DNA from 3 places in the Parafrankia sp. Ea1.12 genome. Region 1 is predicted to be linked to each of the others. Evidence: predicted binding sites of a transcription regulator. Region 1 holds the regulator's gene; each other region holds the start of a gene.

Region 1 (10,540 bases):
TTCGGTCCCACAATTCCAGTGGATGCGGTCGATGAGGGTCGGCTCCGCGACAGGGCCACCGATCATCCCGGTGTAGCCGGTCGGCGCCCGGTGCAGCTGGTCGGCCCGGCGTAATCCGATCGCGAACCGGCTGGGTCGGCTCCGGGGCACGACAGGTCTCGGCGGCGGGCTCGTTTCCGCTGGATCAATGAGTGAGGACCTTCGCCAGGAAGTCGGCGGCGCGTTCACTTGCCGGGGCGGCGAAAAAGTTCTTCGGCGGGGCCACCTCGAGCAGCCGGCCGTCGGCCATGAACACCACGCGGTCGGCCGCCGAGCGGGCGAAGCCCATCTCGTGCGTCACCACGATCATCGTCATGCCGGACGCGGCCAGCGACCGCATGACGTCCAGGACCTCCTGGATCATCTCCGGGTCGAGCGCCGACGTCGGCTCGTCGAAGAGCATCAGCTTCGGCTCCATCGCCAGCGCCCGGGCGATGGCCGCCCGCTGCTGCTGGCCGCCGGAGAGCTGGCGCGGGAGCCGGTCGGCCTTGTCCGCGATGCCGACACGTTCCAGCAGCGCCCGGGCTTTCTCCTCGGCCTCGGCGCGCCTGACGCCGTTCACCCTGCGCGGGCCGAGCGTGATGTTGTCCAGGATCGTGCGGTGCGCGAACAGGTTGAACGACTGGAACACCATGCCGACCTGGGCGCGCATGCGGGCCAGCTCCCGGCCCTCGGCGGGCAGCGGCCGGCCGTCGAAGGTGATGCGGCCCTCGTCGATGGTCTCCAGGCGGTTGACGCACCGGCACAGCGTCGACTTTCCCGAACCGGAGGGGCCGATGACGCACACGACCTCGCCGGCCTCGACCGTCAGGTTGATGTCATTCAGGACACGGTTCTTCCCGAAGGACTTGCTGACGCCTTCCAAGGTCACCAGCGGCATGTCGCCCTCCCGGCTCTTGTGATCGACGGGAGGCGGATGGGCGCGGCGCCAACGGAGACACGCGATCGACCGGAACTGCGGGACGGACGGGCCTGAACGGGTTCCGGCCATCGCATCATGGTCGTGAACATTTTCGAATGCTACGCCCCGATCATCCGCAATGGCGGTGTTCGCTCGGTGGTTTTACCTGTCAGGAACAGGATGTACCACGGACGCGGCGCACCCGGTGGCGGTCCCGACACGTCCGGCACGTTCCGGGGTGAAGCACACGGGCGTGTGTGGGCGCGGCAGGTGCTGGTCGGCCTCATCGGTCCAGCCGTGCGTCGGCCCGGTCGGCCCGCCTGGCCTGGTCGGCCCGCCGGCTCGACTCGTGCCCCCGGGCCCTGCCTGCCGAGCCTGCCGCGAGCGCACGTGCCGCGCCGGTCCCTGCGCTTGACGCGAAGGACGAGGTTCGAAGGAGTCGATCCCGGCGTGTCGAACGGTGTCCGGGTGCGGGCCGTAGGCTGGGTGGGTGAGCGGCCGTAGCTACCAGGTCCGGACGTTCGGCTGTCAGATGAACGTGCACGACTCCGAACGGCTCGCCGGCCTTCTCGAGTCCGCCGGCTACGTTCCGGCCTCGGAGGGGTCCGACGCCGACGTCGTCGTGTTCAACACCTGCGCTGTCCGTGAGAACGCCGACAACCGGTTGTACGGAAACCTCGGTCATCTGTACCCGGCGAAGAAGAGCAACCCGGCGATGCAGATCGCGGTGGGTGGCTGCCTCGCGCAGAAGGACCGGTCGGTGATCCTGGATCGCGCGCCCTGGGTCGACGTCGTGTTCGGCACCCACAACATCCATCGGCTGCCGGTGCTGCTCGAGCGGGCCCGGCACAACTCCGCCGCCCAGGTGGAGATCGCCGAGGCGCTCGAGGTCTTCCCGAGCAGCCTGCCGGCCCGCCGGGCCAGCCATCACTCGGCGTGGGTCAGCATCAGTGTGGGCTGCGACAACACCTGCACCTTCTGCATCGTGCCGAGCCTGCGCGGCGGTGAGCGCGACCGGCGTCCCGGCGACGTGCTCGCCGAGGTGGAGGCGCTGGTCGCCGAGGGCGCGCTGGAGATAACGCTGCTCGGCCAGAACGTGAACTCCTACGGGCGCTCACTGGGCGACCCGGGCGCGTTCGCGAAGCTGCTGCGCGCGTGCGGCCGGGTCGAGGGGCTGGAGCGGGTCCGTTTCACCTCACCGCATCCGCGCGATTTCACCGACGACGTCATCGAGGCGATGGCGCAGACGCCGAACGTGTGCCCACAGCTGCACATGCCGCTGCAGTCGGGGTCGGACGTGGTGCTGCGCCGGATGCGGCGCAGCTACCGCCGGGAGCGTTTCCTCGGCATCGTCGAGCGGGTCCGCGCGGCCATGCCGGACGCCGCGATCACCACCGACATCATCGTCGGATTCCCGGGTGAGACCGAGGCCGACTTCGCCGACACCCTGGACGTCGTCCGTACCGCGCGTTTCGCCGGGGCGTTCACCTTCAAGTACTCCCCGCGTCCCGGCACGCCCGCGGCCGAGATGGACGGCGCCGTCGATCCCGCGGTGGTCTCCGAGCGCTACGGGCGGCTCGCGAGCCTGCAGGACGAGATGTCGTGGGCGGAGAACCGGGCGCAGGTCGGGCGCCGGGTCGAGATCGTCGTGGCAGAGGGGGAGGGGCGCAAGGACTCCGCCACCGGCCGCCTCTCCGGACGCGCCCGCGACGGCCGCCTCGTCCACCTGCTGGTGACCGGGCCGCATGCGCAGGAGGGGCTCGTCCGGCCGGGCGACGTCGTGGAGACCGTGGTGACCAGGGGCGCGCCGCACCACCTGACGGCGGACGGCCCGCTGCTCACCCACCGCCGGACCCGCGCCGGTGATGCCTGGGCCGCCGGCCGCGCCATCGCCGGCGACACCCCGAGCCCGGAGGACCGCCCCGCGGTCTCTCTGGGGATGCCGCAGCTGCGCCCGAGCGCCCCCGCCGCGCGGTGACCCTGGTCGCCGCGGCTGTCTGCCCGCATCCGCCGCTGCTGGTCCCGCAGGTCGCCGGGGTGGACCCGGTCGAGGTCCGCGACCATGCCAGCGCGGCCGTCGCCCGGCTGTGCGCCCTCGCCCCGGACCACATCGTGGTCGTCGGCGACGATGCCGCGGACGCCCACTACGCCGGGTCGGCCGTCGGCTCGCTGGCCGGGTTCGGGGTCGACCTGAGCTTCTCGCTCGGTGCGTCGGGCACGGGTCCGGCCGTGCTCCCGCTGTCGCTCACCATCGGAGCCTGGCTGCTGCGTGAGGCGGGCTGGGCCGGGCGGTGCTCGGCCCGCGGGGTGCCGGCGGCGACCGGGCCGGCGGCGGCCGCCGCGATCGGCGCCGACCTCGTGGCCACCGCGGAGGCGGACGGGTCCCGGCTCGCCCTGCTGATCATGGGCGACGGGAGTGCCCGGCGGACGGTGAAGGCCCCCGGCAGCCTGGACCCGCGGGCCGCCGCGCACGACGCCTCGGTCTCCGCCGCGCTCGCCACGCTGGACGTCACGGCGCTGCTCGCCCTCGATCCCGCGCTCGCGGCCGACCTGCTCGCGCCGGGCCGGGCGTCCTGGCAGGTCCTCGCCGGCGCGCTGCGCCGCGCGACGCCGGGCGACCCGGCCCGCTCCTGGACGAGCCTGGTCCGCTACGACGACGCCCCGTTCGGGGTCGGCTACCTGGTCGTCGGATGGGAGCGCGCGGACGGCACCCGGGGCGACCGGCAGGAGAAGCGGGCCACCGCGCAGAGCGGCCGGTGACCGCGTCCCGTGACGGCGCCGGCCTGACCAACGGTGCCACCCGAGCCGATCAGGCCGGGCCGGTCATCGCGGTCGTCGGCCCGACCGGCGCCGGTAAGAGCGACCTGGCGGTCGAGATCGCCCTCGAGCTCGGTGGGGAGATCGTCAACGCCGACTCGATGCAGCTCTACCGGGGCATGGACATCGGCACGGCGAAGATCCCGATGGTCGAGCGCCGCGGCGTGCCCCACCATCTGCTGGACGTCTGGGAGATCACCCGCGCCGCGGACGTCGCCAGCTACCAGGCCGACGCCCGGCGGGTCGTCAGCGGCCTGCTCGCCGCCGGCCGGGTGCCGATCCTGGTCGGCGGATCTGGCCTGTACGTGCGGGCGGTTCTGGACGATTTGTCATTTCCCGGCACCGACCCGGCCGTCCGCGCCCGGCTCGAGCGCGAGCTCGCCGAGGTCGGGCCGGGGCCGCTGCACGAGCGGCTGACGGGGCTGGCGCCGACCGCCGCCGCGGCGATCCTGCCCGGCAACGGGCGGCGGATCGTGCGGGCGCTCGAGGTCGTCGAGCTCACCGGCACATTCGAGGCAACTTTGCCCGGATATCGATCGATTTATGACGTCGTTCAGGTCGGCGTGGACCGCCCGGACCTGGACACGCGGATCGCCGACCGGGTGGAGCTGATGTGGCGCGCGGGCTTCGTCGACGAGGTCGCGGCGCTCGCGGAGGCGGGGCTGCGCGACGGGCGGACCGCCTCGCGTGCCCTCGGATACGCGCAGGTCCTGGCCGTCCTCGACGGAGCAATGGACTCCATGGACGCGGCCAAACAGGCCACAACAACGGCCACCAGGCGCTTCGCTCGTCGGCAAAGATCCTGGTTCCGGCGTGATCCGCGGATATCCTGGCTGGAATTTCCGGATGTCGCCGCGGCGCTCGCCGAGGTACGACGTCTGGTGGGTTCGCTCTGATATCGGGTTCGCTCTGACGTGTGGCCGGCCCAGCGCCGCGGGACCTTCGCCTGACCCGTCGGCCCGGGTCCCGGCCCATCCCGGCGTCTGGAGAGTTCGACGTGACCGCGCTCGACCTTGCCCTGGTTCCCGCGCTGTACGCCTCGTTCGACGACGGTTCGCTACGCCTGCACTACCAGCCGGACGTCGACCTTCGTAACGGCTCCGTCCCGGGGATGCAGGCGCGGCCCCGCTGGGCGCACGCCGAGTTCGGGCTGCTCGGCCCGGCGGCCTTCATGCGCGTCGCCGAGGCCGCCGGACTGGTCGGCCAGGTACACCAGTGGGTGCTGCGGATGGCGGTCACGGAGGCGCGGACCTGGCACCGGATGGCCGCGGGGACCTCCGTCCGCCCGCCGCGGCTGTGGGTGCGCATCGACGGCCGTCATCTCGCCCGCCCGGAGTTCCTCGCCGAGGTGGAGCGGCTGGTGCTGGGGCGGTCGCTGCCGGCGGGCGCCGTCGGCCTGCAGTTCACCGAGGACACGCTGGCGTTCGCGCCTCCCGCGCTGCCCCGCCTGCTGGCGCGGCTGCGGGACCTCGGCGTCGCGGTGGGCGTCGACGCGTTCGGCACGTGGTACGGCTCGTTGTCCACCCTCGACGTGCTCCCGCTGGACCTGGTGCGGATCGACGGGCAGTTCCTGCGGGCGACGATCCGCGACATGGAGGGCGAGGCGGCCTTCGCCTCCCTGGTGGGCGTGGCGCATCGGCGGCGCATGGTCGTCGTCGCCGAGGACGTCGACACCGCGGTGCTGGCGGACCGGGTCGGCAGGCTGGACTGCGACCGGGTGTCCGGGCCGCTCTTCTGCCCGCCGGTACCGGTGGAGGACGCCCGCATGATCGCGCTCGGCCGCGGCCGGCCGGACAGGTGGTACAAGCCGTCCGCTGAGACCCGGGCCGAGCCCGGCTTCCGGCCGGCGAGCCAGCCCGGGTGGTCCGGCGCCACCCCCGGCCGCCCTGGCCCTCGGCCTGGACGTCCCGGCGACCAGTACGGGCGTCCTGGCGACCCGCAGGGACGTCCCGCCCAGCCGACGCGTTCGGGAGGTACCGCGCAGTCAGGAGGTACCGCGTATCCGGGTGGTTCGGGGCGAGGGGACCGTTCGCGGGCGGCTGCCGCGGGGTGAGCCCGCCGCGGCCGTACGATCGCGGCGTGCGCTTCGTCAAGGGACACGGAACGGGTAACGACTTCGTCATCCTGCCGGATGCCGACGGCGAGCTCGATCTCAGCCCCGAGCTGGTGCGGGCGCTGTGCCACCGGGGCACCGGCATCGGCGCCGACGGGGTGCTGCGGGTCGTGTTGACCGCGGCCGAGCCCGCCGCCGGCGACAGTGCGGCCGCCCGCTGGTTCATGGACTATCGCAACGCCGACGGGTCGATCGCCGAGATGTGCGGCAACGGGATCCGGGTGTTCGCCCGCTATCTCGTCGACGCGGGTTACGCCGCGCCCGGCCGTCTCGTCATCGCCACCCGGGCCGGCCTGCGGGCGGTCGAGGTGCCGACGGGCGGCGACGTCACCGTCGAGATGGGACCGCCCGAGCTGGCCGCCGGCCCGGTGCCGGTCACGGTCGCCGGGCGGGAGTTCGCCGCCGTGCCGGTCTCGATGGGGAACCCGCACGCGGTCTGCTTCGCCGACGACCTCGACCCGGCCGGCCTGGCGCGCCTGGATCTGCGCGCGCCGGCCTATCCGGCCGCCGCCTTCCCCGAGGGCGTGAATGTCGAGGTCGTCGTCCCGGCTCCGGACGGGGTCGCCATGCGGGTCTTCGAGCGGGGCGTCGGTGAGACCGCGTCCTGCGGCACCGGCGCGTGTGCCGTCGCTGTGGCCTGGGCGGCCCGCAATGGCGATGGGCCGCCCGCAGAGGTCGAGGTCGACCTCCCCGGCGGGCGGCTGACCGTCGGCTGGCGGGAGTCGACCGTCCTGCTCAGTGGCCCGGCCGTGCTGGTGTCGGACGGTGTCCTTCGTCCCGACTGGCTGCGCGCGGCGGGTGGCTTCGGCCCGGCGGCTCCCGCGGGCGAGCGGCGTCCGAGCGTTGTCGGGGCCGGCTGAGCGCGGCCGGGGCAGGCAGGGCGAAGTCCCTCGATCTCCCTCGGGGACCCGTAGCGCGTGGGTGCGCCCGGGCGTCGGGCCGGGTGCCCGACTCAGGTCCGCCGATGTCGTCCGGTGGCGGGCGCCGTCCGGTAAAGGGTTCGCGATCGCGGGTACGCCGTGTCACCCTGGGGATGACGGTGTTTCATCGGCCGGGCGAACCCGGCTGATGGGGCGAAAGAGTGCCGTCCCGGCCGGGGCGGACTGGAATGACGCGGTCACCGTGCCGCGTTGAGAACGGATGGTATGAGTCTTCGCGCTGACGCCGCTGTGGCGTCCACCCGGCATCTGAAACTGCACTCGGGCGAAAACGACGGCCACGAGGGTCGTGACGGTCGCGCCGGCACCGCGCTCGCCCTGGCCGAGGCCGACGGGTTCTCGTTCTTCGACGAGGAGGGCGACGGGCTCGACCTGGAGGACCGTGGCGCGCTGCGCCGTGTCCCGGGCCTCACCACCGAGCTCGAGGACGTCACCGAGGTCGAGTACCGCCAGCTCCGGCTGGAACAGGTCGTTCTGATCGGGGTGTGGACGTCGGGCTCGCAGGTCGAGGCCGAGGCGTCCATGGCGGAGCTGGCCGCGCTCGCCACCACCGCCGGCTCGGTCGTGCTCGACGCGCTCGTGCAGCGCCGGGACAGGCCCGACGCAGCGACCTTCGTGGGCTCCGGCAAGGCCAAGGAGCTCGCCGAGATCGTACTGGCGACCGGCGCGGACACGGTGATCTGCGACGGCGAGCTGACCCCCGGCCAGCTGCGCCAGCTCGAGGAGGTCGTCAAGGTCAAGGTGATCGACCGGACGGCGCTGATCCTCGACATCTTCGCCCAGCACGCGACGTCGCGCGAGGGCAAGGCGCAGGTCGAGCTCGCCCAGCTGCAGTACATGCTGCCGAGGCTGCGCGGCTGGGGTGAGTCGATGTCCCGGCAGGCCGCCAGCGGCGGCCGGGCGCCGATCGGTACCCGTGGCCCCGGTGAGACGAAGATCGAGACGGACCGTCGCCGGCTGCGCGCGCGCATCACCAAGCTGCGCCGAGAGCTCACCGGGATGGCCACCGTCCGGGCGACCAAGAGGTCGTCACGCCGCCGCGGTGCCGTTCCCGCCGTCGCGATCGCCGGCTACACCAACGCCGGCAAGTCGTCGCTGCTCAACCGACTGACCGGGGCGGGCGTACTGGTCGAGGACGCGCTGTTCGCGACCCTCGACCCGACGGTGCGCCGGGCCACGCTGCCCGACGGCCGGATCTTCACCCTGGCCGACACGGTCGGCTTCGTGCGCCACCTGCCGCACCAGATCGTCGAGGCGTTCCGCTCGACGCTCGAGGAGGTGGTGGACGCCGACCTCGTCCTGCACGTCGTCGACGGTTCGGCCCCGGACCCGATGGGGCAGATCTCGGCCGTGCGCGAGGTGCTCGCCGAGATCGACGCGGCCGGGGTGCCCGAGCTCATCGTGGTCAACAAGGTGGACGCGGTCGACCCGACCACGCTCGCCGTCCTGCGTCAGGCGGTGCCGGACGCCATCTTCGTCTCGGCGCGGTCCGGGGCGGGGCTGCAGGAGCTGGTGGAGGCGCTCTCGGCGCGGATACCGCACCCGGAGGTCGAGATGTCCCTGCTGGTGCCCTACACCCGGGGCGATCTCGTCTCCCGCATCCACCAGATCGGCGAGGTGCTTCGAGTTGAGCACACCGGCAAGGGCACCGAGGTCGCCGCGCGCGTGCCCGTGGGCCTGGCCGCCGAGCTGGAGCCGTTCCGCGCCTGACGGCCCTGCCTGAACACCAGCCCCGACGGAACACCGCGAGCTGAACACCGCACCGGTCAGACGCCTGACGTCTGACCGGTGCCCGGCCTGCCCGGTGCCGGCCGCGTGCCGGGGATCAGACCCGGCGCATCACCGCCACGATGCGGCCGAGGATGGTCGCGTCCTCGGCCGGGATGTCGGAGAATGCCGGGTTCTCCGGCGCCAGCCACACCCGGCCGTCGCGCTGCCGGAACCGCTTGACCGTGGCCTCCCCATCGATCATCGCCGCGACGATCTCGCCGTTGTCCGCCACCGGCTGCTGCCGGACGACGACGAAGTCGCCGTCACAGATGGCGGCATTGATCATCGACTGGCCGACCACCTTGAGCAGGAACAGAGTTCCCTCGCCGACGATCTCCTTCGGCAGCGGGTAGACGTCCTCGATCGCCTGCTCGGCGAGGATCGGCCCACCGGCGGCGATCCGCCCCACCAGGGGGACGTAGGTGGGCGTGCCGGCCTCCAGCGCCGTGGTCTCGGCGGGTGCGCCGGCCGCCGCCGCGGCACCCGCGCGGGAACGCCCGCCGGCCTTCGCGCCGCCGATCGGAAGCACCTCCATCGCCCGCGGCCGGTTCGGGTCGCGCCGGAGGAACCCCTTCTCCTGCAGCACCTTGAGCTGGTGTGCCACGCTGCTGGTGCTGGTCAGGCCGACAGCCTCGCCGATCTCCCGGACGCTCGGCGGGTATCCACGCCGCTCCACCGCGGACCGGATGACCTCGAGCACCTTCTTCTGCCGCTGCGTCAGGCCCGAGGCGTCCGCGGGGCTGTCGGGAAAATCCCGGACGTTGCCACGGGTGTCACCTCGGCGGGTACCCCGTTCCTGGCTGGTCATCGCTTACCGCTCTCCTGTCGATGCTTCCGCGCGGCGGATGGTGCCACCGGCGGCTGCCAAGGACCGGGTGGTCGACGGCCCGGCTCCGCCAACACCCACCCGGTCGTTCCAATGCTTTGTCCGATTAGTAACTTTTGATCGGTTCGGCTGATCGGTTTGGCAGGGTCCTTCGTGCTCGGTTCATCTCGCACGATCGTCCACAACTGATCGTCCTTGACGGTAGTCGGCCGGTCGCCGAATCTCAAACGTCTGTTCGAGCGTGTCGGGGGAAGTGTGCGTGGCGGCCGTGTAAGAATCGCTCAGGCGTTCGATCGAACGAGTGTTCGCGCCTGGGAGGTTGGCATGACCGACGGTGGCGGTGCGGCCGGTGGGAATGCGTCAGTTCGGCGGGGTCACCCGGTGTCTCGCAGCTGCGCGCTGCGGCAGGGTGCGCAGGTCGCGACGGGTGCGCGGGGGGCGCGCGGCGTGCGTGGAGCCGCGGTGGGCGGAGTCGCCGTCCGTGGCCGCGGGGTGCGGGGGGTGGCGGTGCGCGGCATGGGCCGCGTGCCGGTAGGGCGCCCGGTTCGCTCTCGTGGCGCCCGATGTGGTCTCTCGGGGGCTGCTCCGGCCGCCACGGTGCCGCCCGGTGAGTCCAGGCGGGGCGGTGAGCGGCGATCCGGGGCGTCCGTCATCGAGATGCCCGGCATGTGGTGGCGTGAGGCAGCCGTCGGGCTGGTCGCGGCCGGGTCGGCCGCCGCGGCGCCCGGGCCGCGTCCTGGGCCGAGTGGGCAGTCCCAGCCCCAGCGTCCCCGGCCTCAGCCCCACGCCCGGCCTGAAGCTCGACCTCGACCTCGGGCCGGGTCCCGGTCCCGGTCGCGGGCCGGTGGGCGGGGGAGGCCGGGTGCGCGGCCGCCGCTGCGGCTGACCAGGCGCGGCCGCATCGTCGTGGTGGCGCTGGCGAGCACGCTCCTCGGCCTTGTCTTCTCGTTGGTGCTGGTGACGGCGTCACAGGCGTTCACCGGCGTCCCGGTGAGCTACCGGACGCACGTCGTGCGGTCCGGGGAGACACTCTGGGAGATCGCCCACGAGGCCGCCCCCGAGGCCGACACCCGCGACACCGTCCGCGGGCTCATGACCCTGAACGGCCTCGACACGGTGACGCTCATGCCCGGTCA
Region 2 (10,540 bases), on a different contig from region 1:
CCAGGTCACTGCCCGACCCCGGCTCGGAGAACCCCTGGCACCAGCTCTCGGTACCGGACAGCAGCAGCGGCACCATCTCGGCCGCCAGCGCCGGCGACGCATAGGAGATCATGGTCGGGACAAGTACCTCGACCATCGAGTAGATGCCCGGTTCGGCCAGACCACGGCTGGCCACCTCCTCGCCAAGTACGGCGCGCAGGACCGCCGGGCCACCGAGGCCACCCACCTCGGCGGGCCAGCCGTGACGCATCCAGCCCGCGTCGTACAGGGCGCGACGCACCCGCGCGAGCTGAGCCACCTGCCCGTCAAGGGAGTGGTCAGGTCCTGGGGTCAGGTCGTTCTCGGCAAGCCACGCCTGGAGATCCGACCGGAAGTCCGCGACGTCCATCTCACGCGACCTCGGCGCGGAACACGGCAGCTACCGTTACGGGCTGTCGGTCTGCGAACTCGGCAGGTATCGGCATCGCGGTCCTCCCTGACCCGGCGGCGGAGGACCCGGCGCGGACGGCGGAGCGTACGACGCACCAGTCATCGGCGGCCGGCAGGGCTCCTACACACCACCCGACTCCTGGCCGCCCACCCCATTCGATTCTCACTGGATGAGAAGAAGATTCTTTTCGGTGAGAGGAAGCTATCACTACACCACGCCTCCCGTCACCGCCGTCACGAGCTCTTACCCTCCCCTGCGCCGGGACGGCAACCCTGCCCAGGTCCCAGGCGTGCGCCAGCCTTCCTGGAGAGATCTTGATGGCTGGACTGGGACGGGAGCAAAGCGTGACGATCGGCGGCGAGCAGGTGCGTCTGCTCGCGCCGTGCCGCATCGACGACCTGGAGACGATCTCCCAGTTCAAGGAGGAAGCCCGCGAAGCGGTCCACCGGACACGGAGGCCCGCGCGATGCTCCGCACGGTCCGTCGACACGTCGTATCCGATAACCCGTACCTCAAAATTAATGCACCCCATTTTCTCTTCCTACGCGCGTATCGACTTCGAGATATGTGTGGGGGTTGGTGATGCTGGTTCGCCCGAGAGGGCTGACCCACACGAAGGTCCCTTCCTCTGGTTGGGTGACTTTCCAATGGCCGCGATGTTTCATCCGGTGGTGTCGGCGGCACAGCGGGCCGAGGTTCCTGGTGAGGGTCCGCCCGTCCTCGGAGAAAGGTATGGTGTGATCGGTGTCGGTGCGCTGTGAGGGTCGGGTGCAGCCCGTGAAAACGCAGGTTCGGTTGCGGGCGCGAACATGGCGGACCTGCGCGGTGTTAGGGAGACGCCGGTCGGCGACCTCGACCAGACGCCCTTGTGAATCGGTCAGAATCCGCCGCCAGGTCGAGCCGGGCCGGTCGGCCATCTCTCTGGCGATTCGAGCGGGGATCGGGCCGTACCCCGGAATCTCTCCGGGGTCGTCGGACAGGCCGATCAGGGTCGTCACAGGTACGACGACCTGAATCTCGCACGGCATCGGCGCGGCGTGGCTGCCTCGGCCCGTGAGCAGGTCGACCAGCACGTCGGCACGAATCTGGTCGCGGGTCCGGTCATCCCCCACGGACCTGTTGTCGCTGATGGAGCGGGCAGCCTGATCGATCCGCCGGTAGCAGGCCTCGGCGTCCTCCGCGGGAAGGACGGCGCCGAGCGAGCTTGTCCCGTCCTCGTCGGGCGAGACCCACACCCGCCGGTCCTTGCGCCGGGTCTCCGCCCGGTCCGCCGCCCCCTGCGGGTCGACCTTGGCCACGGCGCGCCGGCAGGCATCGGTGAAGGCACGCCGGTTCGGTCGCGCTCCTCCGGCGAGCACACACGCCTCGACCTCGCCCGCGGCGCGATCGTCAAGCGGGTGCACCGCCTTCTCCAGTGCGTGCAGCCGTTGGAGATCCAGAACTCCCGCCCTGAGTGCGTCGACCGCGGCCGGGAGACGCCGGGTGACCGTGCAGGCGAACGCCATCTGGGCCGTGGCCGACTGGGGCGAGACCGCCATCGCGGCGGCTACCTCTTCTGGTACGAACTCGTCGGACATCAGCGACTGCCCGGCGCCCGGCGGGAGCCGGAGGGCTGCGAACTGAGCCAGCAGGGTCAACAGACCCGCGTGGCCAGCCGCGATCACGCGCACGACACGAGAGATCTCCCTGAGCAGATCGCCTGCCTTCATGTCGAGCGCCTCGCGGGCAAGGAGGCCGCCGCCCGTCTCCCCCGCGTCTTCTTCTGGGCCGGCCGAGTGCGCCGTCGGCCTTCCGGTCACGGTGGCAGCCTCATCTCCGAGTACGGGCCGGCGGGCTGACCCGGCGGATGTGGCAGCAGAACCGGTCCTGGTACCGGGCGCGTGAGCGACGGTGCGTCGCCCACGCGGCGACGCACCACACCTCGAGCCGGGAACAGAGGTCACGGTGTCACCGCCTATCCATCAAACCGTTGGGATCGAACGTGCGTTCGACGCTATGGCTGGCGGGCGGGGAGAACAAGTGACTCGAGAGAGAGACCACGCCAAGTTCACGCAATCCTGCATATCCATCAGGCAATCTCGCGTGGTCGCAAAAATGGTATCGACAGATTTCCTCGAGCCTTGACTACGACGCCACTCGTGATACCTTCGAGATGTCTCAGGGCTCCCGAGAGCGAGACACTGAACATTAATTTTAAAATAGTGATCGATTCCCGAAGGCGCTAGGAGTCTGCTGACTCACCGGCAGGCAGCCGTCGGAAATCCTTGCGTACATCGTCGGGTGCGCGGGCGATGCCACGCTCGATATGATGCGCCGCCGACGAGTTCGGTTTTCCGTCCACCGTGATCGCCGTGAAGACCCACGCGGTAGAGGACGCCCTGCTACCGCTCCAGCGTTCCGGCCCGACGGGTGCCGGGCCGGAACGCACGGTCAGAGAGTCCGGAAGAGGCCGCCGTCGACGAGGATCTGCGCGCCGTTCACATAGCTGGCCGCAGCGCTCGCCAGGAAGACGCAGACGCCGACCATGTCTCCGGGTGCCCCAATCCGCTTCATCGGATTCATCTCGCCGGCCAGGCGCTTCGCGTCCGGGCCCCAGGCCTTGGTTATGTCGGTGTCGAACGCGCCGGGAAGCACCAGGTTCGCGCGTACCTTGGGCGACCACGCGCCGGCCAGCCCGAGAGTCAGGGCGTTGAGGGCCGCCTTCGCCATGGCGTAGGGGAGATCGCTCGCGTTGGGGCGCAACGAACCCGCCGTCGTCACGTTGATGATCGACCCGCCGTCGCCGGCCGCCATCCTCGATCCCACGAGGGCGCTCAGCCGGAACGGGCCGCCCGCGTTCACCGCGTGGACCTTGTCGTAGAGCTCCTGGGTCACCGAGGTGAGGGTGTCGTAGACGGGGGACATCCCTGCGTTGTTCACCAGGACGTCGCAGCGGCCGAACCTGTCGTAGACCGCGTCGGCGAGGCGGTCGCAGTCGTCCCACCGGCCGACGTGGCAGGCGACGGGAAGCGCCCGCCGACCGGTCTCGGCCTCGATCTCGGCGGCCGCGGCCTGGCAGGCCTCGATCTTGCGGCTGGCGACGACGACGTCGGCGCCGGCCGCGGCGAGCCCCCCGGCCACCGCGCGGCCGATCCCCCGGCTGCCGCCGGTCACGACGGCGACCCGTCCGGTGAGGTCGAAGAGCTGGTCAGGTGTCTTCATCGTGTCGTCTGCCACCGTGCGAGTCTCGCCGATCGGCCGCTCGCATGGAGCGGGTCACCCCCGTGGACGAGGTCGACGGCGAGCCAGCGCGGACCGTGCCGCCGCGCACGCCGGTGGCACGCCGATGCCACTGCTCCCGGCCGCCGCACGCCACCCGCCGGCGCTCGGGCCCTTTGGCGGTGTTCAGGCGACGACGTCCGCCGGCCGGCGCCCGGTGGACGCCCGGACCACCAGCTCGGGTGCCAGCACGACCTGGCTGTGCTCATGTCCCGCGCGGTCGCGCGTCTCCGCCAGCAGCAGCTCGGCGGCGGTACGTCCCAGCAGCTGGCGCGGCCGCGCCACGGAGGTCAGCGGAACCGCCGCCACGGCGGCGAGCTCGATGTCCTCGTAGCCGGCCACGGCGAGATCGTCGGGGACGCGCAGGCCGAGCCGCGTCACCTGCTGCAACAGGCCGAGGGCGACCATGTCGTTGGCGCAGAGCACGGCCGTGGGACGTCCGCTGCCGGACAGACCGGCCAGTCGTTCCCCGGCCCGGCGGCCGGCGGCGACGTCGGCGCCGCGGGTGTCGACCCGCAGCAGGCTGTCCGGGTCGGCACCGGCGTGCAGCAGGCCGCGGCGGGCGCCGGCGAGCCGGTCGGCGACCCGCCACTGACCCGGGCCTCCGACGAAGGCGATCCGGGTGTGGCCACTGTCTAGCAGATGGGACACGGCGAGCTCACCGCCGGCCACGTCGTCGACCGTCACCGAACAGATCCCCGGCCCGCCGGCGCGGTCGACGAGCACGACCGGTGTCCCCCGCCGCGCCAGCGACACCAGGGGCTCGTCGACCTCGCCCACCGGAGTGAGAAGGACTCCCTCGACGCGCTGCTGTTCGAGCAGGCTCAGGTAGGTCGCCTGCCGGCGGGACTCCTCGCCGCTGTTACACAGGAACACCGCCAGCTCGGCGCGATCCGCGACCTCCTGGACACCGGCGCCGACGTCGGCGAAGACGGGATTGGCGGTGTCGGGCACCACGTAGGCGAGCAGCCGGCTGCCGCCGGCCCGCAGTTGCCGCGCGGACTCGTTGCGGACGAAGCCGAGGGTGGCGATCGAGGCGAGCACCCGTTCCCGGGTGGGCCGGGCGACCAGCTCCGGCCGGTTGAGCACGTTCGACACCGTGCCCAGCGACACCCCGGCGTGCGCCGCGACGTCCTTCACGCTCGGAACGTCCGTCCCGGCCATCGCGCCCCCTCCGGTCGTCCCTGGCCCTTCCCCCGATTGTCGTCCGGATCTCCCCACGGTTGGCGTTGGCCATCTCGATGGCCTCAGCCGACGGTCGGTTCCTGGAAGACGTCGGGGATGCCGTCGGCGTCGCGGTCGACGGCCTCCCGCTCCGCCAGCCGGCGGTACACCCGGTTACGCGCCCGCAGCACGATCGAGGCGAGCAGTGCCGAGGCCAGCGAGCCGATCAGGATGGCGGCCTTGACGTGATCGTTCTCCGCTGTGTCGGCGCCGAAGGCCAGCTCGCCGATGAGCAGGGAGACAGTGAACCCGACTCCGGCGAGCACGGCGACGCCGGCGACATCCCACCAGGACAGGTCGGGGTCCAGCTCGGCCCGGGTGAACCGGGCGAGCAGGACGGTGGCACCCATCACCCCGATTGGCTTGCCCAGCAGCAGACCCATCACCACACCCAGGCCGGCCGGATCGGCCAGCGCGGCGCCGACGCCGCCGCCCGCGAGCGAGACCCCGGCGGCCATCAACGCGAACACCGGAACCGCGACGCCCGCCGAGACGGGACGCCAGGCGTGTTCGAACCGCTCGGACATCCCGGCGTGCTCGCCGGAGCGAGGGCGGGCCGGCACGGCGAACCCCAGCAGTACCCCGGCGATGGTCGCGTGCACCCCCGAGGTGTGCATGAGGGCCCAGGCGACGAGCGCGAGCGGGATGAGCAGCCACCAGCGGGTGACGCCGCGGTTCACCAGCAGCGCGAACACCGCGATGACCGCGAGGGAGCCCGCCAGCGGCGCGGGGCTGAGCCGGTCGGTGAAGAACACGGCGATGATCACGATCGCGAGCAGGTCGTCGACCACCGCCAGCGTCAGCAGGAACGACCGCAGCGCCGCCGGCAGATGCGTCGTGATGATCGCCAGCACCGCGACCGCGAAGGCGATGTCGGTGGCCGTCGGCACCGCCCAGCCCTCGGGGGAGCCGTCCACGGCCAGGCCGTTGACCAGCGTGTAGATGAGCGCGGGCACGAGCATCCCGCCAAGGGCGGCCACGATGGGCAGCGCCGCGCGGCTCGGTGATCTCAGATCGCCGAGGACGAACTCGCGTTTGAGCTCGAGGCCCACCACGAAGAAGAAGATCGCGAGCAGCCCGTCGGCGGCCCAGTGCTCCAGGTCCAGATGCAGGTGCAGGGACGCGGGGCCCACGCCGGTGTGGACGACGGTGGCATAGGCGTCCCGCCACGGTGAGTTCGCCCAGACCAGCGCCACCACGGCGCCCGCGAGCAACAGCAGGCCGCCGACCGTCTCACTGCGCAGGACCCGGGCGACGTACCGTGCCTGCGGCCAGGTCGGCCGGGCCAGCAGCCGCGGCCGGGACACCGACGAGCCGGAGCCCGAGGCAGGGCCGGGCGCGGGGGCTGGGGGAACGCTCGGCATCGGCTGGTCTCCTCGGTCGGCGCGGTCGCGCGGCGCCGCCCCGACCTCACGAAGGGTGACCATCCTGAACCGGTCGTCCCTGGCTGTGAGGGCGCGACGCGCCACCTCGCCGACCAGACTTCCCGGCACACCGGGACCGATCCTACCGAGCGCACCGCGACGCTGCCGGCCAACCGGGCGCGCCGCTGGATCGAGCCCGGATCCGGCGGACCGCGGCGGTCAGCGCGACCGCGGCGGCGCCCAGGACGTAGCCGCCGGGCCGGACGTAGACGTCCTCGACGGCCAGGTCCCGGAACAGCGCCATGTACAGCACATACGGGCCGACGGCGACCGCCGCCCATTCGAGCCGGCCGGCGAGGACGGCGAGCGCGACCAGCAGCACCCCGTACCAGGGCTGGGCCGGAGTCGCGACGAGGAAGGCCGCCCCCACCAGCCACAGCGCGCCACGCTCCACCGGCAGGCGGGCGGGCTCCGAGCGCCACACCGCGAGGACGACGCCGGCGAGCACGGCGCCCGCGGCCACCTTCGCCGCCGTCCCGGTCAGACCCAGCAGGCCCAGCAGGAGGAAGCGGTGTCCCTGCGCGTAGCCCTCGACCGACAGGTACTTCGGCAGGAAGCCGACCACGTCCGTTCCCACGACCGCCACGTGCGGCAGATAGGACAGGCCGACGACCGCGGCCGCCGCGCCGAGGACGGCCACGGGGCGCCGCCGGGCGGCGGCGGGCAGCAGCAGCGCCGGGTAGAGCTTCACCGCCACCGCGGCGCCGAGCAGCGCGCCGGCCGCCGCCGTCCGGGTGGTCGGGCGCGGGCGCGGGCGTGGACGCGCACCGGGCCGCGCGAGCAGCGCCAGCGCCGCGACAGCGAAGATCACGGCCAGGACGTCGACATGGCCGTCCATGCCGATGTCGATCCCGGCCGAGGGCCCCCAGGCGTAGGCCGCGGCCAGGCCGGGATGGTGGCCGAACCGCGGCAGCACCCGGATCAGCAGGCCGGTCAGCAGCAGCGACAGCACCGCGGCATAGAGCTGGATCTTGTTCTCCCGCGGCGGCCCGGGCAGGTGGTGGACGGCCACGAAGTACGCCTGGGCCACCGGCGGGTAGATCGTGTGCGCGGTCGGGTAGTTGATCCGCGTGCAGCCGGAGCCGCGGCCGAGGGCGGCACAGCCCACCGGGTCGGGCCACAGCCAGCTGTCGCGGAGCCCGGCCAGCTCCGCGGAGTTGGTCGCGTGGTGGTACGGGTCGATGCCCGCGGCGGAGACCTTGCCGTCCCAGGCGTAGCGGTAGAGGTCGTCACTCATCCGCGGTCCGGAGGTGAGGGCGAGGAGGTGCACGGCCACCGCGCCGACCAGCAGCACGGCGGTGACACCGCGTCGGGGCGCGGCCCGGACGAGGGCGGCCACCGCGGCCAGAGCCAGCGCCCACCAGCCGAGAGCCAGGTAGAGGACGGCCGGCCCGCCGGGCAGGGGCCCGGGCTGCGCGATCACGGCACACTCGGTGGCGAGCGCGCCGGCCAGCAGGACGACCGCCACAGCCAGCCATCGGCGCCCGGCGCCCGGCGGGTCGGCGGCAGCCGGCACCGGCCCCTCGTCCCGCGCTGGGCCGCCGAGACGGATCGCGTCGTCTCGGGTGCGGTGGGGGCTGACGGCCATGGGGCCAGCGTGCCCACGCTCAGACCCGCCCGGGACGACCGGCGCGCGACATCCTCGAATCGTAAGGAGATGATCAGCGGCCACGGCGGGCCGGCGTGCCTACGGTGCGCGCGTGGATCTCATCGACCGCGAGCTGCCGGCGCCACCGGAGCGGCTGCGCCGCGGGCCGTTCCGTCCCGGCGCCTTCAGCAGCCGCCTGCACGACCCGCGGCTGGCCTCGCTGCTCGGCATCTGGCTCGGGGTCGCGTTCGGCACGGCGTTCGCCACCGGACTGGTCTCGCACTTCATGCAGCATCCGCCGGGCTGGCTGCAGTGGCCGTCCCGGCCGGCGTGGCTCTACCGGCTCACTCAGGGCGTGCACGTCGCCACCGGGCTCGCGTCCGTTCCGCTGCTGCTGGCGAAGCTGTGGACGGTCTACCCGCGGTTGTGGGAGTGGCCGCCGGTGCGCACCGTCGCGCACGCCCTGGAGCGGATCACCATCATCCCGCTGATCGCCGGGGCGATCTTCCAGCTCGCGACGGGCATCGCGAACATCGCCCAGTGGTATCCGTTCCGCTTCTTCTTCACCGTCACGCACTACTGGGTCGCCTGGATCACGATCGGCGCGCTGGTCGTGCACATCGCCACGAAGATCGCGGTCGTCCGGGCCAACGTGGGGCGCGGGCGGGCCAGGCGCGCGGGACTCACCGACCGTGTGAGCCAGCCCGAGCCGGCCGGCGACGGGCTGTCGCGGCGCGGGTTCGGCCTCGCCGTGGGCACCGCGGCCGGTGTGATCACGGCGACGACCGCGGGACAGTTCGTCCCGGGCCTGGGTGGCACGGTGCTGCTCGCGCCGCGCCGGCCCGATCTCGGGCCGCAGCACCTGCCGGTGAACCGGACGGCGGTCGCGGCCGGCGTGCTCGCCCTGGCCCGCGACCCCGGCTACCGACTGACGGTCGGCGGCCCGCGGCCGTTCACCCTGTCCGCGGCCGAGCTCTTCGCGCTGAGCCGGGCGACGGTGGATCTGCCGATCACCTGTGTCGAGGGGTGGGCGGCCGACGCGACGTGGACGGGGGTACGGCTCGTCGACCTGTTGGAACGGGCCGGGATACCGGCCGGCGCGACGGTGCGGGTCGAGTCCCTGGAAACCCGTGGCGGCTACCGGGCCAGCGAGGTCGACCCGCCGCACGCGCGTGATCCCAGGACGCTGCTCGCGACCCGGCTCGGCGGCGAGCCGCTCGACCTCGACCACGGCTATCCGGCGCGGCTGATCGCGCCGAACCGGCCGGGAGTCCTGCAGACAAAGTGGGTGCACCGGGTGGTGATGCTGTGACCGGCCACGACGCCGACGACGCTGCCGAGGCCGGGGCCGGAGCCGGAGCCGGAGCCGCTCCGAGGCGAGGCGGCGGCCTCACGCGGCTTGCGGTGGCGCTGACGGCGCTCGGCGGGCTCGCGGCACTCGGCTACGGGATCGACGGACTGCTGAGCGAGACACGGGCCACCAATCCGCACAACTCCCTGCGGTGGCTGATCGCCGGCGTCCTGGCCCACGACGTGCTGCTGGTGCCTGCGGTCGCGCTGGTCGGGCTGCTGCTGAGCCGCGCCGTCCCGGGTCCGTACCGGGCGGTGGTCCAGGGTGCGCTGATCGTCTCGGGCTCGGTGGCGGCGGCGAGCCTGCCGCTCTGGCGGGGCTACGGCGGCACCCCCGGCAACGCGACGGTCGACGCGCTGCCCTACGGGCGGAACCTGCTGATCGTGCTCGGGGCGGTCTGGGCCGCCGCCACGGTCATCATGGTGTTCCGGCGACGGCGGTCCCGGCGGTCACGGCGGTCCCGACGGACTGGACCGGCTCGAGGCATGTGACGTACCGACTCGCCCGCTGCCGCACCTCGGTCACGGTGAGCCCGGCCTCGGCCGCCAGCGGGCCGATGCCGTCCACTCCCACGGCGGCCCAGCGGAACGGCGCGCTGGCGAGGGCGGCGGTCTCCAACGTGGTCCAGTAGCACTCCGTCGGCCGTCCGGGGCCGTCGACCTCGACCAGGATCCTGCCGCCGGCGGCGAGCAGCTCCGCCGCCCGGAGCAGCAGCCGCGCGGGATCGCCGCCGATGCCGATGTTGCCGTCCGCCAGCACGATCTCGCGCCAGTGGCCGCTGCCCGGCACGGGGCCGAAGACGTCCAGGCACATCGCGGCCGCCCCCGCCCGGCGGGCCAGCGCGACCGCACCGGCGGCGATGTCGATACCGAGCGCCCGCACGCCGCGGCGGGCGAGCGCCGCGGTGATGCGCCCGGGGCCGCAGCCGACGTCGAGCGTCGGGCCGGCGCAGCCGTCGACCAGCGTCTCGTCGCCCGGGGCGAGCCCGCCGAGCCACAGGTCCAGCGGCAGCGGGCGGCGCCCGCCGGGGTGCGAGGCCCACAGCCCGTGGCCCGGTGCGCGCAGGGCCGCCTCGTAGACCCCGCGAGCATGCGGACGTTCCCTGGTCGAGTGGGTGGTCACCGCTCCCCCGCCGGTCTCGCCGCGACACCGGGGCACAGCCGCAGCTCGTGGACGGCGGCCGCGAACCGCCCGCCGGGAGCAAGCGCCGCCACCGGGGCCACGTCCGCGGCGGTGTCGACGTCCCGTAGGACGGGCAGCTCGAC
Region 3 (10,540 bases), on a different contig from region 1:
GGGCACCCCGAGCCGACCTATGATCGGGAGGTGCACCGCTGGTTCGACCTCGCAGGCACTGACAACACCCGTGACCTCGGCGGGATGCCGACGTCCGACGGGCGCCTGACCCGGTCGGGCGCCTTCCTGCGCAGCGACACCCTGCAGGAGCTGACCACCGCCGACGTGGCCCGGCTGCGCGAGGTGTTCGGCCTGCGGACGGTGCTCGACCTGCGGGCCCGGGTGGAGGCCGCGCGGGAGGGCCGCGGCCCGCTGGAGTACGAGGACGTGGCCTACCACAACCACTCGTTCCTGCCCGGCGAATGGATCATGCCGGACGATCCCCGGTTCCCCGCGATCGTGAAGGACCTCGACTCGGTCGACCGGGTCGAGCACTACCTGGACTACCTCCGCCTGGCCGGGGACGCCGTGGCCGAATCCATCCGCCTGCTCGCCCAGCCGGTGACGGGGCCGGCACTGTTCCACTGTGCCGCCGGCAAGGACCGCACCGGCGTACTGTCGGCGCTCCTGCTCGGGATCGTCGGCGTCGACGACGAGGCGATCATCAAGGACTACACCCTGACCAACGAGCGCATCGCCCGGGTCGACGCCCGGCTCGCCCGCCGCCCGTCCTACAACCGGCCCGAGGATCCGCTGACCATCGACAAGATGAGCTGCCGGCCGGAGGTCATGCGCGGTTTTCTCGGCGGTGTCGCCGAGATCTGGGGTGGTCCGGCCGCCTGGGCGCGCGGGGCGGGCGTCCCCGAGGAGGACCTGCGCTCGCTGCGGTCACGGCTTGTCGGGTGAGGGGGGGCGACGGCTGGAACGGCCGCGGCGAAGACCACAATCGCTCGGACACATCACCCGTACGGAACGGACAACAGGAGGCATGATCCGGCGCGCGCCCGTCACCGCGGTCCTGGCCGTGGTCATCGTGATCGCGCTGCTGTCCGGATGCAGCCACATCTTCGAACGACCCTTCGCCGACGTGCCCGCCGACCTGATCCCCGTGTTCCAGGCCGCGGCGGCCACCTACGGGGTCCTCAGCGCGGCGCAGCTCGCCGCGCAGGCCAGGGTGGAGAGCAGCTTCGATCCCGCGGCCGTCTCGCACGCCGGCGCCCGCGGCATGATGCAGTTCCTCCCGACCACCTGGGCGGAGTTCGGCATCGACGGCAGCGGCGACGGCCGCGCCGACCCCCTCGAGCCCCGCGACGCGATCGTCTCGGCGGCCCACTACGAGGCACACCTGGCCGAGGCCGTGGCCAATCTGCCCGGGGATCGCATCTCCCTGGTGCTCGCGGCCTACAACGCGGGGCCGGACGCCGTCCGCGTCGCGGGAGGCATCCCGGACTTCGACGAGACCCGCTCCTATGTCGCTCGGGTGCATGACTGGGCCGCCACCTATCGGGACCAGCTCTGACGGCGTGACATGCTCGACGCCGTGGCAGCAGACCGGTCCGGCGAGGCATCCGCGCACGAACCCCCGGCCGGTCCGGGATCGCCGGCGGAGGGCGCTCCGCTGCCCCCGTCCCTCTCGCCGGCCACCGCGGCCTCCTTCTCCTCCTCCACCCCCGTCTCCTCGACGTCGGGGCCCGGCCACGTCGTGCCGCCGGCCCGGACCGCGCCGCCCGCGCGGGACGACGCCCTCGGCGGCGCACCGGCCGGCCGCGCGCTTCCGCCCCGCGGCTCCACCGACGAGGTGATCCGCCGGGTCGAGCTGGCGAGCGGCCGGCTCGCCTCGCGGGCGGTCACCCGGATGACCGAGGTGCTCCCCTGGTACCCGGCGATGTCCGCCCGGCACCGCGCCGACATTCAGCTCGTGGTGCAGGCCGGGATCTCGTCGTTCGTCGAGTGGTGCCGCCGCCCCGAGCACGCCCGGGAGCTGTCCGGCGACGTCTTCCGGGTCGCGCCCCGCGAGCTGGTGCGGGCGGTGACCTTCCGCCGACTGGTCGACCTCGTCCGGGTCGCCGTCGAGGCGATCGAGGCCGAGGTGCCGACGCTGGCCGGCCCGGAGCACGAGCAGCGGCTGCTCGCCGACGTGTTGCGCTACTCCCGGGACATCGCGTTCGCCGGCGCGGTCGTGTACGCGCGGGCCGCCGAGGAGCGCGGTGCGTGGGACGCCCGGCTGGAGGCGCTGGTCGTCGACCACGTGGTGCGCGGCGAGGTCGACCGCGGCCTGCCGTCGCGGGCCGCCGCGGTCGGCTGGCGCAACCCGCCGTCGGTCACCGTCGTCGTCGGCGCGGCGCCGCCGACCTCGCCCGAGGTCGCCGTCGACGAGGTGCACCGGCTGGCGCGGGGAGCCGGCCTCGAGGTGCTCGCCGGGGTCCACCACGACCGGCTCGTGATGGTCGTCGGCGGTGCCTTCGGCCCTGATGACGGCGACCCGCCGGGCCCGCCGGCGACCAGCGGCGGAAGCGGGCCCGGCAGCGTTGGGCACGGTGGGTCTGGGCACGGTGGGTCTGGGCACGGTGGGAGTGGGCCTGGCGGCGTCGGCGGGTCCGCGTCCGCCGCGACGGGTACCGGGGGCGGGTCCGGCCGCGGCGACACCCCGCCGCCGTCCGGCGACGCCGACACCGCGCTGGAGGCCGCCCGCGCGCTGCTGCCCGCCTGCGGGCCGGGCCCCGTGGTGGTCGGGCCGATCGCGGGCGATCTCACCGGGGCGCCCCGGTGCGCCCGCGCGGCGCTCGCCGCCGCGGACGTCGTCGCCGCCTGGCCGGCGGCGCCGCGCCCGGTCTCGGCGAGCGCACTGTTGCCGGAGCTCGCGCTGGCCGGTGATCCGGACGCCCGGCAGAGCCTGATCAGGGAGGTCTACCTCCCGCTGCGCCACGCCGGCACCCCGCTGTTGGAGACAGCCGGCGCATACCTCGACTTCGGCGCGTCGCTGGAGGCGACCGCCCGGGCGCTCTACCTTCATCCGAACACGGTGCGTTACCGGCTGCGCAAGGCCGCGGACGTCTGCGGTCTCGATCCCGCCGATCACCGCGAGCGGTTCATACTGCACATCGCTCTGGTACTCGGTCGCCTGGACGGTACGTAACCTACAGGTCAGATCGGACCCGACCCCCGTCCGCGACCCGCCCGCGCGGCCCCTCCCGTCGGTGCGAGAACCGTCACACCAAGCAAATTTACCGCCCTGTCACCGGATTCCGGTCCAGAGGCATGGAGGGGCACTAACGCACCGTCGGAGCCTGCCGCTTTGTAGGACACCGACAACGAGCCGACGAGACATCGGTGACTCGTCGCCAGCGACAACGACCGGCCACACGGGGTTAGGTGAATACGTGCTCGCGATCCTCGCACCAGGACAGGGTGCTCAGACGCCGGGACAGCTCCGTCCCTGGCTGGAACTCGACGGCGTCGAGTCCCGGCTGCGCTGGTGGTCGGCGGCGGCCGGTTTGGACCTCGTCGACATCGGCTGTGAGGCACCGGCGGAGACGATCCGGGATACCGCGGTCGCCCAGCCGCTCATCGTCGCGAACGGGCTGCTGGCCGCCGAGCAGCTCGGCCTGCTGCCGGCGGCCCCCGCCGGCGGCGCCCGCGCCGTCGTGGCCGGGCACAGCGTCGGCGAGATCACCGGCGCCGCGATCACCGGCTCGCTCACCCCGGAGTCGGCGCTGCTGTTCGTCGGCCTGCGGGGCCGCGCGATGGCCGAGGCGTCCGCGCGGACCCCCACCGGGATGACCGCGCTGCTCGGTGGCGACCCGGACGAGGTCGCCGCGGCGCTGGAGGGAATGGGCCTCACCGCCGCGAACCGCAACGGCGCCGGGCAGATCGTCGCCGCGGGCACGCTCGAGGACCTCGCGAAACTCGCCGACTCCCCGCCACCGAAGACGAAGCTGCGGCCCCTGTCCGTAGCCGGCGCGTTCCACACCCACCACATGGCCTCGGCCGGCGACGCGCTGCGCGCCGTCGCGGGCGGCATCCGGCCCGGGGCTCCGGTCCTCGGCCAGCTCTCCAACGCCGACGGCGCCGCGGTGCACGACGGCGCCGACCTCCTCACCCGGCTGGTCACCCAGGTGGCGGCACCGGTGCGCTGGGATCTGTGCCTGGCCGCCATGCGCGAGGCCGGGGTGACCGCCGTGATCGAGCTGCCGCCCGCCGGCACGCTCGCCGGCATCGCCCGGCGCGAGCTGCGGGGAGCGAAGATCGTCGCGGTGAAGACGCCCGCCGATCTGGACGCCGCCCGCGAGCTCGTCGCCGAGTACCTGCCCCCCGCCGGAGTGGCCGTGCCGACCCAGACCGAGTCCCTGGTCGGGGCGACCTCATGACAGGGGCGCGGTTGCTGGGGCTGGGCACCTACCGCCCGGGCCGGCTGGTCACCAACGACGAGATCACCCGGCAGGTCGACACCTCGGACCTCTGGATCCGCACCCGGACCGGCATCTCGACCCGGCGGATCGCCGACGACGACGAGACCACGGTCGCGATGGGGGTCAGCGCCGCGGACAAGGCGCTGGCCGCCGCCGGGCTGGCCGCCCGCGACGTCGACGCCGTGATCGGGGCGACCTGCACGGCGCCGTCCCAGATCCCGGGCACCGCGCCGCAGGTCGCCGCCCGGCTCGGCGCGTCGGCCGCGGGGACCTTCGACATCAACGGCGGGTGCGCCGGCTTCTGCTACGCCGTCTCCACCGCGGCGGACATGGTGCGGGCCGGCAGCGCCCGGCACGTGCTGGTCGTCGCGACCGAGCGGCTCTCCGACTACACCGACTGGAGTGACCGTTCCACCTGCATCCTGCTCGCGGACGGCGCCGGCGCGGTCGTGATCGGCGCCGCCGAGACCGATCACATCGGCCCGGCTGTCTGGGGCCACGACGGGTCGCGGCCCGAGGCGATCCAGGTTCCCGGGCGGGGCGACAACTCGTTCCGCATGGAGGGCCCGGCCGTGTTCCGTTGGGCCATCTCGCTCGTTCCCACCCTGCGCACGGTCTGCGACCGGGCCGGTGTGGCGCCCGAAGAGCTGGCCGCGATCGTGCCGCACCAGGCGAACCTGCGCATCGTCGAGGCGCTCGCGGGTGGCCTCGGTGTCCCCGACGTGCCGATCGCCCGCGATGTGGTGGACTCCGGCAACACGTCCGCGGCGAGCATCCCGCTGGCGCTCGACCGGATGATGGAAGCCGGCGAGGTCGTCTCGGGCGATCCGGTGCTGCTGTTCGGTTTCGGCGCCGGCCTGACCTACTGCGGACAGGTCGTCCGATGCCCCTGAGCACCGACGTCCCCGAGCACCACATTTCTCCCAGGTACTCCGCTGCCCCCGAGTACCCCGGCCCGAGCCGCGGCCACCCGTGCCGCGACCGGGCCCCGCACCACCGCCGGACGGAGCTGCCCGCGCGGGCCGCCCGTCCAGCCACCGGCTCGGCCGGAACGCTGATCCCGTAACGCACAGGAGGAAAGCCATGTCGCAAACCGATATTCTCGCCGGCCTCGCCGCGATCCTCGAGGAAGTCGCCGGTGTGGACCCGGCCGACGTCACCGCGGACAAGACCTTCATCGACGACCTGGACGTCGACTCGCTCTCCATGGTCGAGGTCGTCGTCGCGGCCGAGGAGAAGTTCGGCGTGAAGATCCCGGACGAGGACGTCAAGACCCTCAAGACCGTCGGCGACGCCGTCTCGTACATCCAGCGGGCGGGTGTCGCCGCGTGACCCCGACCCCCAGGCAGGTCGTCGTCACCGGCCTCGGGGCTACCACTCCCCTCGGCGGCGACGTGCCGTCCACGTGGGAGGGGCTGCTCTCCGGCCGCTCCGGCGCGCGTCGCCTGACCGAGGACTGGGTCGAACAGCTCCCCGTCCACATCGCCGCCCCGCTCGCGGTCGAGCCACCGCTGGGCCGCGTCGAGGCCAGAACTCTCGACCGCAGCCAGCAGATGGCGCTGGTCGCCGCGCGGGAGGCATGGGCCCACGCGGGCTCCCCGGAAGTCGACTCCGAGCGCCTCGCCGTCTGCGTGGCGTCCGGGATCGGCGGGGTGCTGACCCTGCTCAACCAGCACGACGTGCTGCGGGAGCGTGGGGCTCGGCGGGTGTCGCCGCACGTCGTGCCGATGCTGATGCCAAACGGCCCGGCGAGCACGGTCGGCCTGGCGTTCGGTGCCAAGGCCGGTGTGCACGCGCCGGTCAGCGCGTGTGCGTCCGGCTCGGAGGCGATCGCGCTGGCGCTGGACATCATCCGCGCCGGCCGGGCGGACATCGTGATCGCCGGCGGCACGGAGGCGGCGATCGCCGCCCTGCCGATCGCCGGGTTCGCGCAGATGCAGGCGCTCTCCCGGCGTAACGACGCTCCCGAGACCGCCTCACGGCCGTTCGACAAGGCCCGGGACGGCTTCCTGCTCGGCGAGGGCGCGGCGGTCATCGTGGTGGAGGCGGCGGAGCACGCGCAGGCACGCGGCGCGCGGGTCCTCGGGACCCTCGCCGGCGCCGGCATCAGCTCGGACGCCTACCACGTGGCCGCGACGGATCCGACCGGTGCCGGCGCGGCCCGGGCGATCCGGGCGGCGCTGCGCTCGGCCTCCCTGGAGCCCGAGGACGTCATCCACGTCAACGCGCACGCGACGTCGACCCCGACCGGAGACGTCGCCGAGTCGATCGCGCTTCGGCTGGCGCTGGGCTCCGCGCTCGACTCGATCGCGGTGACCTCGACCAAGTCGATGACCGGCCACCTGCTCGGGGCGGCCGGCGCGCTGGAGGCCGTGGTCACGCTGCTCTCGCTGCGCGAGCGCGTCGTCCCCGCGACGCGCAATCTCGACGCGCTCGACGACGAGATCGCCCTGGATGTCGTGAGCATCGACAACCGGGAGCTCGGCACCGGCGCGGGCCTGTCGAACTCGTTCGGGTTCGGTGGGCACGACGTCTGTCTCGCGTTCACGGTGTAGGACGCACGCCCGGCGCCCCGAGGGAAGACCGTGCCGCCGCCGCGGCGGCGGCACGCCCGGGGGCGCCGGGACGGTTCGCCGGGATCCAAGCCCCGGCCAGGAAACACCTCACGGTGGCCGCACCGGGGCCGCCATCTGCGCAGGAGCAGGCTGATACCGCTCAACCAAGGAGACCTACGGTGAGTCTGTCCACCATCGACCGCACCGATTCCCGAACTCCCGTCTCGCGGCTGAGCCGCTTCTTCGACCCGGACACGCTCTCGCTGTTCGCCTCCGCCGACGGTTCGGGTGTCGTGGCCGGCCAGGGCCTCGTCGACGGCAACGAGGTCGTCGCCTTCGCCACCGACCCCACGGTCCAGGGCGGCGCGATGGGCCGGGACGGCTGCGCGCGCATCGTGCACGCGATCGAGTCGGCCGTCCGGATGAGCTGCCCCGTGATCGGTATCTGGCACTCCGGGGGCGCCCGCCTGCAGGAGGGTGTGGCCTCGCTCGACGGCGTCGGCCGGGTGTTCGCCGCGACGGTCCGCGCCTCGGGACGGGTGCCACAGATCTCGCTGGTCCTCGGGGCCGCGGCCGGCGGCGCCGCCTACGGCCCGGCGCTCACCGACCTGGTCATCACCGGGCCCGACGCGAAGGTCTTCGTCACCGGCCCGGACGTCGTCCGCTCGGTGACCGGCGAGGAGTGCACGGCCGACAGCCTCGGCGGCCCCGAGGTCCACTCGACCCGCAGCGGTGTCGTCCACCTCGCCTGCGACACCGACGACGCCGCGTTCGACCGGACCCGCGCGATCACCGCGCTGCTGGCCGACCAGGGCTCCATCGGCCACGTCGCCGAGCGTGAGCTCGGCGATCTGCTGCCGGAGAACCCCCGCCGCGCCTACGACGTGCGACCGCTCGTCGCCGGCCTGCTCGACGACGAGGTCGTCGAGCTGCACCCCAAGTGGGCTCGCAACATCGTCACGGCCCTCGGCCGCCTCGGCGGGCGGACGGTCGGCGTGGTGGCGAACAACCCGCTGCGCCGCGGTGGCTGCCTCGACGCGCTCTCGGCGGAGAAGGCCTCGCGGTTCGTGCGGATGTGCGACTCGTTCGGGATCCCGCTCGTGGTGCTCGTCGACGTCCCCGGCTACCTGCCCGGCGTGGGCCAGGAGTGGGAGGGTGTGGTCCGGCGCGGCGCGAAACTGCTCTACGCCTTCTCCGAGTGCACCGTGCCCCGGGTCACCGTCGTCACCCGCAAGGCCTACGGCGGCGCGTACATCGCGATGAACGCCCGCTGCCTGGGCGCGACCGCGGTCTACGCGTGGCCGACCGCGCAGCTCGCGGTCATGGGGGCGGAGGCCGCGGTCGGCATCCTGCACCGCCGGCAGCTGGCCGAGGTGCCCGCCCAGCGCCGCCCGGACGTGATGGCCGAGCTGGCCGAGGAGCACGTCCGCACCGTCGGCGGGATCGACCGCGCGGTGGAGCTGGGCGTGGTGGACGCGGTTGTCACACCGGCGACGACCCGCGGGGCGGTCGCGGCCGCGCTCGCCGACGCGGTCGCCGCGGCCCGGGTGGACAAGAACGTTCACGGCAACATCCCTCTGTAGTTCCTCCCGCTCCGCCCGGCCCGCCGGCCGGGGCGCCGGCCCTCGACGGCTCCGGCCCTCGACGATGCTGGACTTCAGCGGCGCTGGACTTCGAGACGTGGCGGCCGGGCGAGTCTCTGGACTCCCCCGGCCGCCACGTCTCATCTCGGGGCTGTCGCCCTCCGGCCCGTGCTCCCGGGCCTCGCCACCGGACGCCGTCGCGGCCCACCGGGCCCGCCCGGCGCAGTGGGCCCGCCCGGCGCAGTGGGCCCGTCACGACCCAGGGGGCTCAGACCCGCCCGGGAGACGTGGGCTCTCCGACTCGGCCAGGCGGATCCACGTCCGGACGACGTTGCCCATCTGACGGGGGTTCATCCACAGGGCCGCGCGGGCGAAGATCGGGTCGGCGCTGCGCGCGAGCTCGCCGCGCGCGGCCTCCAGCGCGGGGGCGATGGCGCGGACGTGGTCGAAGCTGATCGTGCCCGTCCGGAAGGCCTCCGCGGTCACCGGCAGGGATCGCAGCGCGCGCGCCACCGTAAGCGCCGAGGTCGTCGTGGGGTGGACAAGCCTGCACTCCCGGCGCAGCCAGGCGGCCGCCGACCGGGCACCGTCGAGGTTCCACAGCTCGCGCCGGTCGAACTCCGCGAGCAGACGGACCCAGCAGGCGTCGGTGGCGTCGACGAGCCGGCGCACGTCCATCACCAGCAGGGCGAGCTCGGCGTCCGGCACCTCTCCGGGATCCACGGCCGCCAGCCGGGCCACCTGCGCGTCGAGATCCTTCACAGCCGCCTCCTTGTCCGACACCCGCACTCCACTCACTGAACGCCCCGTGTGCGGCGCCACCCCACGCGCCCGCCACCTCCGCAGGCCCTGCCGACGGGGCCTGCCCTACCGGCGGCCCCTGCCCCGCCTGCGGGCAGCGCCTGCCCACCCGGCCACACCGAGACTGTCGAACACATGTTCGAATGCTAGGGCATCATCACCCAGCCACCAAGCCGCGGCCCGGATACATGACCGATCCGCGACCCCGAGCCACCCTGCTCCACCCTCGTTCCCACCCGCCCACGAAATACTTAGCTGCGCGAAATAAATATCGGCCGGGGCGTGTTGTGAACCTCGGAGGTGCACCGCATGAGTCGTTCGGACCAGGTCACGTCGAGGACGAGCGCAGGAGGCGCGGAGGAGGCAGGCACCCGGGCGCTGTCGTCCACAGGCACCTTCGCCGCCCTACAGGTACCGAACTTCCGCCTCTTCCTCGGCGGTCAGGTGGTCTCGCTCTGCGGGACCTGGATGCAGATGATCGCCCTGGGCTGGCTGGTGCTGTCGCTCGGCGCGTCCGGCACCGAACTCGGGCTCGTCACCGCGGCCCAGTTCCTGCCCGTGCTGCTGTTCGGCGCCTACGGCGGGCTGATCGCCGACCGCTCGAACACCCGCAGGCTCCTGATCACCACCCAGATCATTCTCGGTTCCCTCGCCGTCCTGCTCGGCGTCCTGGACCTGACGGGCACGGCCCAGCTGTGGATGGTCGCCGCCGTCGCGGCGGCGATCGGGATGACCAGCGCGGTGGACAACCCGGCGCGGCAGAGCTTCGTCCAGGAGATGGTGGGGTCGGAGTTCCTGCCCAACGCCGTCACGCTGAACTCGGTGACCATGAACGCGGCCCGGGTCGTCGGGCCGGGCATCGCCGGCATCCTCATCAGCCTGGTAGGCACCAGCGGCTGTTTCCTGCTGAACGGCGCCTCGTTCGTCGCCGTGGTCATCGCGCTGCAGCGGATCGACACCGCGGCGCTGGTGCGCCGACGTCCCGTGCCGCGGGCACCGGGGCAGGTGCGCTCCGGGCTCGCCTACGCGATGCGGACGCCGAGCCTGCGGATCCCGCTGCTCATGATGGCCGTGATCGGAGCGTTGTCCTACGAGTTCCAGGTCGTGCTGCCGCTCGTGGCACGTGAGACCTTTGCCGGGTCGGCCGCGACGTACAGCCTTCTCACCGGCGCGATGGGTGCGGGGGCCGTGGCCGGTGGCCTGGTCGTCGCCCGGCACCGGCGGGTGGGGATCCCGGCCCTGGCGGTCACCTCCGGGGTGTTCGGCGTGGTCACCCTGGTAGCAGCCGCGGCCCCGGTGCTGGCGCTGGAGG

What was found. Region 1 encodes LexA, which represses DNA repair genes until DNA is damaged. Its sites were predicted from a motif close to CGAACNNNNGTTCG; they were not measured.
Region 2: a site for LexA is predicted at 2,407-2,420, ahead of FMEAI12_RS05595 (HNH endonuclease signature motif containing protein). Genes of this name have one in related genera too.
Region 3: a site for LexA is predicted at 9,357-9,370, ahead of FMEAI12_RS14165 (DUF222 domain-containing protein). Genes of this name have one in related genera too.

What each region holds. Positions count from the first base shown of each region.
Region 1 covers NZ_UBIZ01000160.1:1,345-11,884, reverse strand. Annotated here, with positions in the region: gene FMEAI12_RS04405 (amino acid ABC transporter ATP-binding protein) at 185-919, opposite strand; gene miaB (tRNA (N6-isopentenyl adenosine(37)-C2)-methylthiotransferase MiaB) at 1,431-2,918, shown strand; gene FMEAI12_RS04395 (hypothetical protein) at 2,915-3,700, shown strand; gene miaA (tRNA (adenosine(37)-N6)-dimethylallyltransferase MiaA) at 3,697-4,653, shown strand; gene FMEAI12_RS04385 (EAL domain-containing protein) at 4,755-5,810, shown strand; gene dapF (diaminopimelate epimerase) at 5,837-6,730, shown strand; gene hflX (GTPase HflX) at 7,016-8,518, shown strand; gene lexA (transcriptional repressor LexA) at 8,634-9,386, opposite strand; gene FMEAI12_RS04365 (LysM peptidoglycan-binding domain-containing protein) at 10,311-10,540, shown strand, end outside.
Region 2 covers NZ_UBIZ01000181.1:625-11,164, forward strand. Annotated here, with positions in the region: partial or broken gene FMEAI12_RS05590 (acyl-CoA dehydrogenase family protein) at 1-388, opposite strand, end outside; gene FMEAI12_RS05595 (HNH endonuclease signature motif containing protein) at 949-2,229, opposite strand; gene FMEAI12_RS05600 (SDR family NAD(P)-dependent oxidoreductase) at 2,861-3,631, opposite strand; gene FMEAI12_RS05605 (LacI family DNA-binding transcriptional regulator) at 3,815-4,852, opposite strand; gene nhaA (Na+/H+ antiporter NhaA) at 4,936-6,276, opposite strand; gene FMEAI12_RS05615 (glycosyltransferase 87 family protein) at 6,419-7,924, opposite strand; gene FMEAI12_RS05620 (molybdopterin-dependent oxidoreductase) at 8,037-9,236, shown strand; gene FMEAI12_RS05625 (hypothetical protein) at 9,233-9,766, shown strand; gene FMEAI12_RS05630 (class I SAM-dependent methyltransferase) at 9,693-10,397, opposite strand; gene FMEAI12_RS05635 (DUF2064 domain-containing protein) at 10,394-10,540, opposite strand, start outside.
Region 3 covers NZ_UBIZ01000288.1:25,623-36,162, reverse strand. Annotated here, with positions in the region: gene FMEAI12_RS14215 (NeuD/PglB/VioB family sugar acetyltransferase) at 1-23, shown strand, start outside; gene FMEAI12_RS14210 (tyrosine-protein phosphatase) at 31-786, shown strand; gene FMEAI12_RS14205 (transglycosylase SLT domain-containing protein) at 869-1,399, shown strand; gene FMEAI12_RS14200 (CdaR family transcriptional regulator) at 1,409-3,016, shown strand; gene FMEAI12_RS14195 (ACP S-malonyltransferase) at 3,261-4,247, shown strand; gene FMEAI12_RS14190 (beta-ketoacyl-ACP synthase III) at 4,244-5,182, shown strand; gene FMEAI12_RS14185 (hypothetical protein) at 5,173-5,355, shown strand; gene FMEAI12_RS14180 (acyl carrier protein) at 5,373-5,621, shown strand; gene FMEAI12_RS14175 (beta-ketoacyl-ACP synthase II) at 5,618-6,844, shown strand; gene FMEAI12_RS14170 (acyl-CoA carboxylase subunit beta) at 7,024-8,427, shown strand; gene FMEAI12_RS14165 (DUF222 domain-containing protein) at 8,680-9,210, opposite strand; gene FMEAI12_RS14160 (MFS transporter) at 9,538-10,540, shown strand, end outside.